Regions from separate parts of the Nonomuraea sp. NPDC050451 genome, predicted to be linked through region 1. Evidence: riboswitches for the same ligand, from Rfam matches in the RefSeq annotation. Region 1 holds a riboswitch; each other region holds the start of a gene.
What was found. A riboswitch is a leader RNA that binds a small molecule or an ion and turns the genes downstream of it on or off. The one in region 1 is predicted to bind thiamine pyrophosphate.
Positions count from the first base shown of each region.

Region 1 (2,254 bases):
GCCGCGAGCTCGCCCTCCTCGCCCAGCAGGATGTCCGCCGTGAGCGGCGACAGGAGCACGCCGCCCCGGTGATGACCGGTGGCCAGCGCCAGCCCCGGGGTGCCGCTCGGGCCGATGAGCGGCAGGTTGTCCGGCGTGCCCGGCCGCAGCCCGGCCACCACGTCGGCGACCTCCAGCTCGGTGACGCCCGGCACCAGCTCCCTGGCGTCGCGCAGCAGCTCGTAGAGCCCGCCCGCGGTCACCCTGGTGTCGAAGCCCATCTCCTCCTGCGTGGCCCCGACCACCAGCTCGCCGTCGCCCCGGGGGACCAGGTAGACCGGCGTGCCGTGCACGGTGCCGCGGACGCACCGGGTGAGCAGCGGCTGCGGGGAACGCAACCGCATGATCTGCCCCTTGACCGGCCGCACCGGCACCTCGGCCAGCCCGGCGCTCCACGCCCCGGCCGCCAGGACCACCCGCTCCGCCCGCAGCTCGGCTCGCCGGTCGTCGTCGCCGGACGGCTCCAGGCGTACCCCTGTGACCCGGCCGCCGTCGCGCAGCAGCTCGCCGACGCGCGCCCGTACGAGCCGGACTCCCCGCCGGTCGAGCGCGGCGAGCAGCGCCGCCGTCACGCGGCGCGGGTCCACCCACGAGTCGCCGGCGGCCAGCAGCCCGCCGCGCACCGAGGGGGCCAGCATGGGCTCCAGGCGGCGGCACTCGCGGCCGGTCAGCCGCTGGACGGGCAGCTCCAGCTTCTCCAGGTAGGCGGCCAGCTCGTCCAGCGCGGCCAGGTCGTCCGCCCCGAACGCCACGTCGAGCGTCCCCTCGGAGCGCAGGTCCAGGGCCTCGGCGCCCGCCAGCCCCGCGTCGGCGGCCAGCTCGACGGCGAAGGCGGGCCAGCGGCGCAGCGACGCCACGCCGAGCCGCAGCAGCGGCACCTCCGTATAGGTGACCTCGCTGACCGGCGCCAGCATCCCCGCCGCCGCGTGCGAGGCGCCCGAGGCGGGGGCCGGGTCCACCAGGGTGACGGGCCGCCCTTCGCGGGCCAGCCGCCAGGCCACGGAGAGCCCGACGACCCCGCCGCCCACGATCACATCCATCCGCGCTCCCTTCGCCGGCATGATCCGGATCAGGTGTCTTGCGGTCGAAGGCCCGATCGGCAGCCTTCCTCTCAGCCCGGTCACGGCCGGACTCCCGCGCGTCTTACGCCCCCAGCCTACGGCCTCGCTGCGACGCCCGGACACCGGCCCACGTTAGGGTCATGAACGTGAACAAAGTCGTGGTGGTGGGAGCGGGCCTGGCCGGAGTGCGCACCGTGGAGGCGCTGCGCGCACGGGGGTTCGGCGGGAGGATCACGCTGATCGGTGAGGAGCGGCATCGCCCCTACGACCGTCCACCGCTGTCCAAGGCCGTGCTGTTCGGCGACGCCGACACCAGCTACGTCGACACCGACCTGGCCGCGATCGACGTGGAGTTCCAGCCGGGGGTCAGCGCCAAGGCGCTGCGCGAGGGGGTCGTGGAGACCACCGAGGGCGAGATCGGCTACGACGGGCTGGTCATCGCCACCGGCGCCGAGCCGATCAGGCTGCCCGGCGACGGCCCGCAGCACGTGCTGCGCACGCTCGACGACGCCCACGAGCTCAGGGCCGTGCTCGTCCCCGGCGCCCGCGTCGCGATCATCGGCGCCGGCTGGATCGGGGCGGAGGTGGCCACCGCCGCCCGCCGTGCCGGGTGCGCGGTGACCGTGATCGAGGCCGGCCCGGCGCCGCTCGCGACGGCCGTCGGCGCCGAGATCGGGGCCCGCACCGAGCGCTGGTACGACGGCATCGACCTGCGGCTCGACACCATGGTCGACTCCGTGGACGAGGGCGGCGTGCGGCTGGTGGGCGGCGAGTTCGTGGACGCCCACGTGGTGGTCGCGGGCATCGGCGTGCGCCCGGCCGTCGAATGGCTCACCGGCGCCGACATCGACCTCCACAACGGCGTCGTCGTGGACGAGTACCTGCGCGCCTCCCTCCCCAACACGGTCGCCGTCGGCGACTGCGCCGCCTGGTGGTCGCGCCGCTGGCAGACCAGGCTCAGGGTCGAGCACTGGGACACCGCGCTCAACGCCCCCGAGGTGGCCGCCGCCAGCTTGCTGGGCGAGGACGTCGCGTACGATCCCGTTCCGTACTTCTGGTCGGAGCAGTTCGGGCACATGGTGCAATATGCCGGTCATCATTCGGCAGGAGAGCGCTTGATCTATCGGGGCGAGCCGGAGGGAAAGTGGTCGGCC
Region 1 is NZ_JBITHZ010000001.1:550,130-552,383, forward strand. It holds gene thiO (glycine oxidase ThiO) at 1-1,079, opposite strand, end outside; TPP riboswitch at 1,069-1,187, opposite strand; gene ACIBI9_RS02470 (NAD(P)/FAD-dependent oxidoreductase) at 1,241-2,254, shown strand, end outside.

Region 2 (2,254 bases), on a different contig from region 1:
CGGCGACCGCAGCGGCGAGGCGTACGCGCGGCAGGCGATCGGGCGCGTCTATCTGTCGCTGCGGGACCTGCGGCAGGCGTCCAGGTGGCTGGGGGACGCGCTGCGCCTGGCCGAGGAGCTCGACGACGCCCACCGCGAGGGCTGCGTGTCGATGCAGCTCGGCCGCATGTACGACCTGTTCGCCGAGTCGGACCGGGCCATGCGCTACCAGGGGCACGCGCTGGACATCTTCGAGGCGCTCGGTGACCGCCACTGCGGCGCGTACGCGATGCGGAACCTGGGCGGGCTCCAGGTGGCGAGGGGCGACCGTTCGGACGGCTCCGACCAGTTGGAGCGCTCCCTGGTGATCTTCCAGCAACTGGGGGATCGCAGCGGGGAGGCGGACACGTACCAGACGCTCGGCGAGCTGTACCGCTCGTCCGGGCGTGCCGCGCTTGCCACCCATTACCTGCACCAGGCCCGCGAGCTGCGCCGGGAGCTCAGCGAGTCGTTCGCGTGAGGGCCGGCTGGAGCCACTGGCCGGTGGGCCAGGTCTCCAGGCGCCAGGCGCTGTCCCAGAACATCCACTCGTACTCGGTGGCCCGGCAGAACGCCTCGTCCATCGCCCGGCGGGTCTCGGGGTCGGCGGTCTCGGCCAGCCGGTCGGTGATGGCCTTGGCCTGCTCGACCGAGGCGGCGAAGGCGGGGTCGGAGTAGGTGCCGATCCAGGTCCGGTACGGGTGGTCGGCCGCGCCCGCCGTACGTTCGAGCAGCGCCGCGCCGACGTCCTGGTAGACCCAGAAGCACGGCAGCACGGCGGCGGCGAGCACGGGCAACGGGGCGGCCAGGGCGGTGGCCTGGAGGTAGGAGGAGTAGGCCAGGCAGGTCGGCGAGGTGGCGACGGCCGCCGTCTCGCCGGCCGTCAGCCCGAACTGCTCCAGGTAGCCGGTGTGCAGGGCCCGCTCGACGACCAGCGCCGTGTGGGCGCTCTGCGCGAAGAACGCGGCGTCGGCCGGGGCGGTGGCGCGGGCCGAGGCGGTCGCGAGGACCTTGGCGTAGGCCACCAGGTAGCGCCCGTCCTGGACGAGGTAGAACGCGAAGCGCTCGCGGTCGAGGGTGCCGTCGCCGAGCGCGGCGTTGAACGGGTGGTCGTGGATCGCTTCGAGCAGCGTGGCCGTGCGCGCCCAGATTTTCTCACAGAAGGTCACCGATGACGTCCCTTCGCTAGTGCGAACTAGATCAGGTTCGACGGGTGTGATCTCAGCCCGGCAGCCCGGGCACCCCGCGTCGCGGCCAACGCTAGCAGAAGGCACGGTCCGGTCGTGAGGGAGGCTCGGGAGCTAGATAGCCAAAAGGCCCATAAGGCCTCGAACAGAAGGAAGCTCTCGAATTGCCTCACGACCGGAAGACGAACGTATCAGGCGGGGATCAGTTCGTGCAGCGTACCGGCCGTGTAGACGCGCGACTCCGCCGGGAGGCCGGCCGGCGCCTCCAGCCCGATGTAGGTGGTGTGCGCGGCCGTCGAGCTCTTGGCACGCAGCAGGTCGGCCAGGTAGCGCACGCGCAGGTAGTCGCGTTCGACGATGGAGCGCACCAGCAGGGAGGCGCTGACGCGGTTGCCCTCCACCTGGTTGAAGCCGGGGTGCCCCTTCAGGTAGAGGTGCAGCCACTTCACCAGCCAGCCGCCGTCGGCGCCGCGCAGGAAGACCAGCGGCAGGGCGATCCGGCCGGAGCCGCGCAGGTCCGACTTCATGCGCACGGTACGCGGCTCGAACGGCCTGCCCTCCTGCTCGGCCTCCCTGGTCATGTAGCCGAAGAACGCCTCGGCGGCCTCGTCGAACCCTTCCCCGGCGTAGATGTTCACCTGCGGGATGATGATCGGCTGGGTCGCGGCGGCGAGCCGGATGTCGACGAACTCGGACGCCCCGTCGGGCGCCTCGGTGAGGTCGCCGGAGTACTGGGCGAAACCGTTGGTGTAGTTCGTCCAGGAAATGTGCGTCGGGTTGTCGTAGGTGGCGTCGAGCATGAGCGCGGACAGGTCGTAGTCGGTACGCTGCCCGGCCTCGTGCCAGTGGACGAAGAACCTGAGCAGTTCGCCGTCCACCACCGACACCGAGCCCCGGGGCAGCATGCCGAGGCCGGGCACGACGGCCTTGCCGGACAGCGGCAGGGCGACGTCCAGCACGTCGGGGTCGACGATCAGCTCGCCGGGGTCGGGGAGTCGACGGGCGATCTCCTCGTCCAGGATGGCCAGCGCCCGCGCCAGGGCCTCCTC
Region 2 is NZ_JBITHZ010000063.1:2,614-4,867, forward strand. It holds gene ACIBI9_RS64555 (BTAD domain-containing putative transcriptional regulator) at 1-499, shown strand, start outside; gene tenA (thiaminase II) at 480-1,187, opposite strand; TPP riboswitch at 1,179-1,274, opposite strand; gene ACIBI9_RS64565 (hypothetical protein) at 1,397-2,254, opposite strand, start outside.
Region 2: it holds a riboswitch for thiamine pyrophosphate, as region 1 does, so the genes downstream of both, tenA (thiaminase II) here and thiO (glycine oxidase ThiO) in region 1, are expected to answer to the same signal.

Region 3 (2,254 bases), on a different contig from region 1:
GGTGCTGCACGCGGCCAAGATGTCCCCGTTCAAGATCGCGGCCACGCTGACGGACGCGCAGATCGCCGACCTGCACGAGGCCATCATCGCCACCCTGGTGGAGGCGGTGGAGCGGGCGCACGGGCTGGCGGCCAAGGACCTCAAGGCCGAGAAGAAGTCGGGACTGCGGGTCCACAACCGGACCGGGCAGCCGTGCGACGTCTGCGGCGACACGATCCGCGAGGTGTCCTTCGCGGACTCCTCGCTGCAGTACTGCCCCACCTGCCAGACCGGCGGCAAGCCCCTCGCCGACCGCCGGCTGTCCCGCCTTCTCAAGTGAGCCCGATGGAAGAAGACACGGTGGAACCGCTCGACGACTACGACGTGCGCCAGTGGGACACGCGCGAGGACTGCGAGGTACGCCAGATCCTCGACCGCATCGCCGACAAGTGGTCGCTGCTCGTGATCGCCCTGCTCGACTGCCAGAGCCTGCGCTTCACCCAGCTCCGCCGCGAGATCGACGGCGTCAGCCAGCGCATGCTCAGCGTGACCCTGCGCCAGCTGGAGCGCGACGGCCTGGTCAGCCGCACGGTCCACCCCGTCGTGCCGCCCAGGGTGGACTACGCGCTCACGCCGCTCGGCCGCACGCTGCACGAGACCATCAAGTCGCTGGTCACCTGGACGGAGGCGCACCAGGAGGAGATCGCCGCGGCGCGTGCTGCCTACGACGCCAGGCGCGAGATGATGGAGTCATGACCGTTCCTGAGATCGAGGCCAATGCCGTTCCCGCAGACGCTTACCTGCTCGACGTCCGTGAGCAGGACGAGTGGGTCGCGGGGCACGCCCCGGAGGCCGTGCACATCCCCATGACCCAGATCCAGGGTCGGGTCGACGAGGTGCCCGGCGACCGCACCGTCTACGTCGTCTGCCGGGTGGGCGGCCGGTCCCTGCAGGTCGCGGCCTGGCTCAACCAGCTCGGGCGCGACGCCGTCAACGTCGGCGGCGGCATGCAGTCGTGGGAGTTCGCGCGCCGCCCGATGGTGAGCGAGACCGGGCAGCAGCCGTTCGTGGCGTAAAGGCGCACTGTGGCGGTTTTGCCGTCACTAAGGCATGATGAGGGCGCCAACTGCAGATCGTCGCGGGAGCTCGGGGTTCGCCGGGCTGAGAGGGCAGCAAACAGATCCGCTGCCGACCGCCTGAACCTGTCCGGATAATGCCGGCGTAGGGAGTGTGCGATGACGCATGTCGTCGACGAAGTTCCGCTGACTCTTGAAGGCAGGCCGCCGAAGACCCTGGGCGTGCTCGACCAGGGTGCGCTCTGGGCGAACCTCGGTGTCAGCCTCCTGGGCTTCTCCGGAGCGTCGCTCCTGCTCAATCCCCTGGGCAACGCTCCGCTCAGCCTGACCGCCGCGCTCCTGGCGACCGTGGTCGGCAGCCTGATCGGCACCGCCATGGTGGGCCTGTCCGCCGTCCCCGGCACCCAGACGGGGCAGCCCGCGATGGTGCTGCTGCGGGGCCTGTTCGGGGCGCGGATCTCGTACGTCCCCACGGTGCTCAACATCGTCCAGATGCTCGGCTGGGCCGCCTTCGAGCTGTGGGTGATCGCCAAGGCGGCCAGCGCGATCTTCGGCGCCGTGCCGTACCAGGTGTGGGTGGTGGCGGCGGGGGTGCTGACCACCGCGCTCACGATCTGGCCGCTCGGGTCCGTCAGGCTGCTGCGGCGGTACGTCACCATCGGCGTGATCGTGTCGATGGTGTGGTTCGCCTGGTTCTTCCTGACCAGGGCGCCCGCGCACACGGGCGGGTCCTGGACGGCGTTCGCCCCGGCCGTGGACTACGTCATCGCGCTGTCGGTGTCGTGGGTGCCGATGGCGGCCGACTTCGCCCGGCACTCCAGGTCGAGCAGGTCCGCGTTCACCGGTGTGGTCGGCGGCTACTCGCTGGCTCAGGTGGCCTGCCTGGGCCTGGGCGTGTTCGCAGTGGCCATGGCGGGGGCGGGCAAGGTGGCGGCCGATCCGACGTCGGTGTTCGGCCCGTTCGTGGCGGTGCCGCTGGGCGCGCTGTTCTTCGCGATCCTGGTGCTGCGCGAGACCGACCAGTCCTTCGCCAACGTCTACTCCACCACGGTCTCGCTGCAGAACCTGATGCCGCGGGTGGACCGGCGCGTCTTCTCCATCGCCATCGGCGTGCTGAGCGTCGCGATCGCCCTGGTCGTGGACGTCAACTCGTACGGGGCGTTCCTGGGGGTGATCGGGGCGGTCTTCGTGCCGATGTT
Region 3 is NZ_JBITHZ010000032.1:45,047-47,300, forward strand. It holds gene ACIBI9_RS51630 (Fpg/Nei family DNA glycosylase) at 1-319, shown strand, start outside; gene ACIBI9_RS51635 (winged helix-turn-helix transcriptional regulator) at 325-735, shown strand; gene ACIBI9_RS51640 (rhodanese-like domain-containing protein) at 732-1,055, shown strand; TPP riboswitch at 1,108-1,227, shown strand; gene ACIBI9_RS51645 (purine-cytosine permease family protein) at 1,215-2,254, shown strand, end outside.
Region 3: it holds a riboswitch for thiamine pyrophosphate, as region 1 does, so the genes downstream of both, ACIBI9_RS51645 (purine-cytosine permease family protein) here and thiO (glycine oxidase ThiO) in region 1, are expected to answer to the same signal.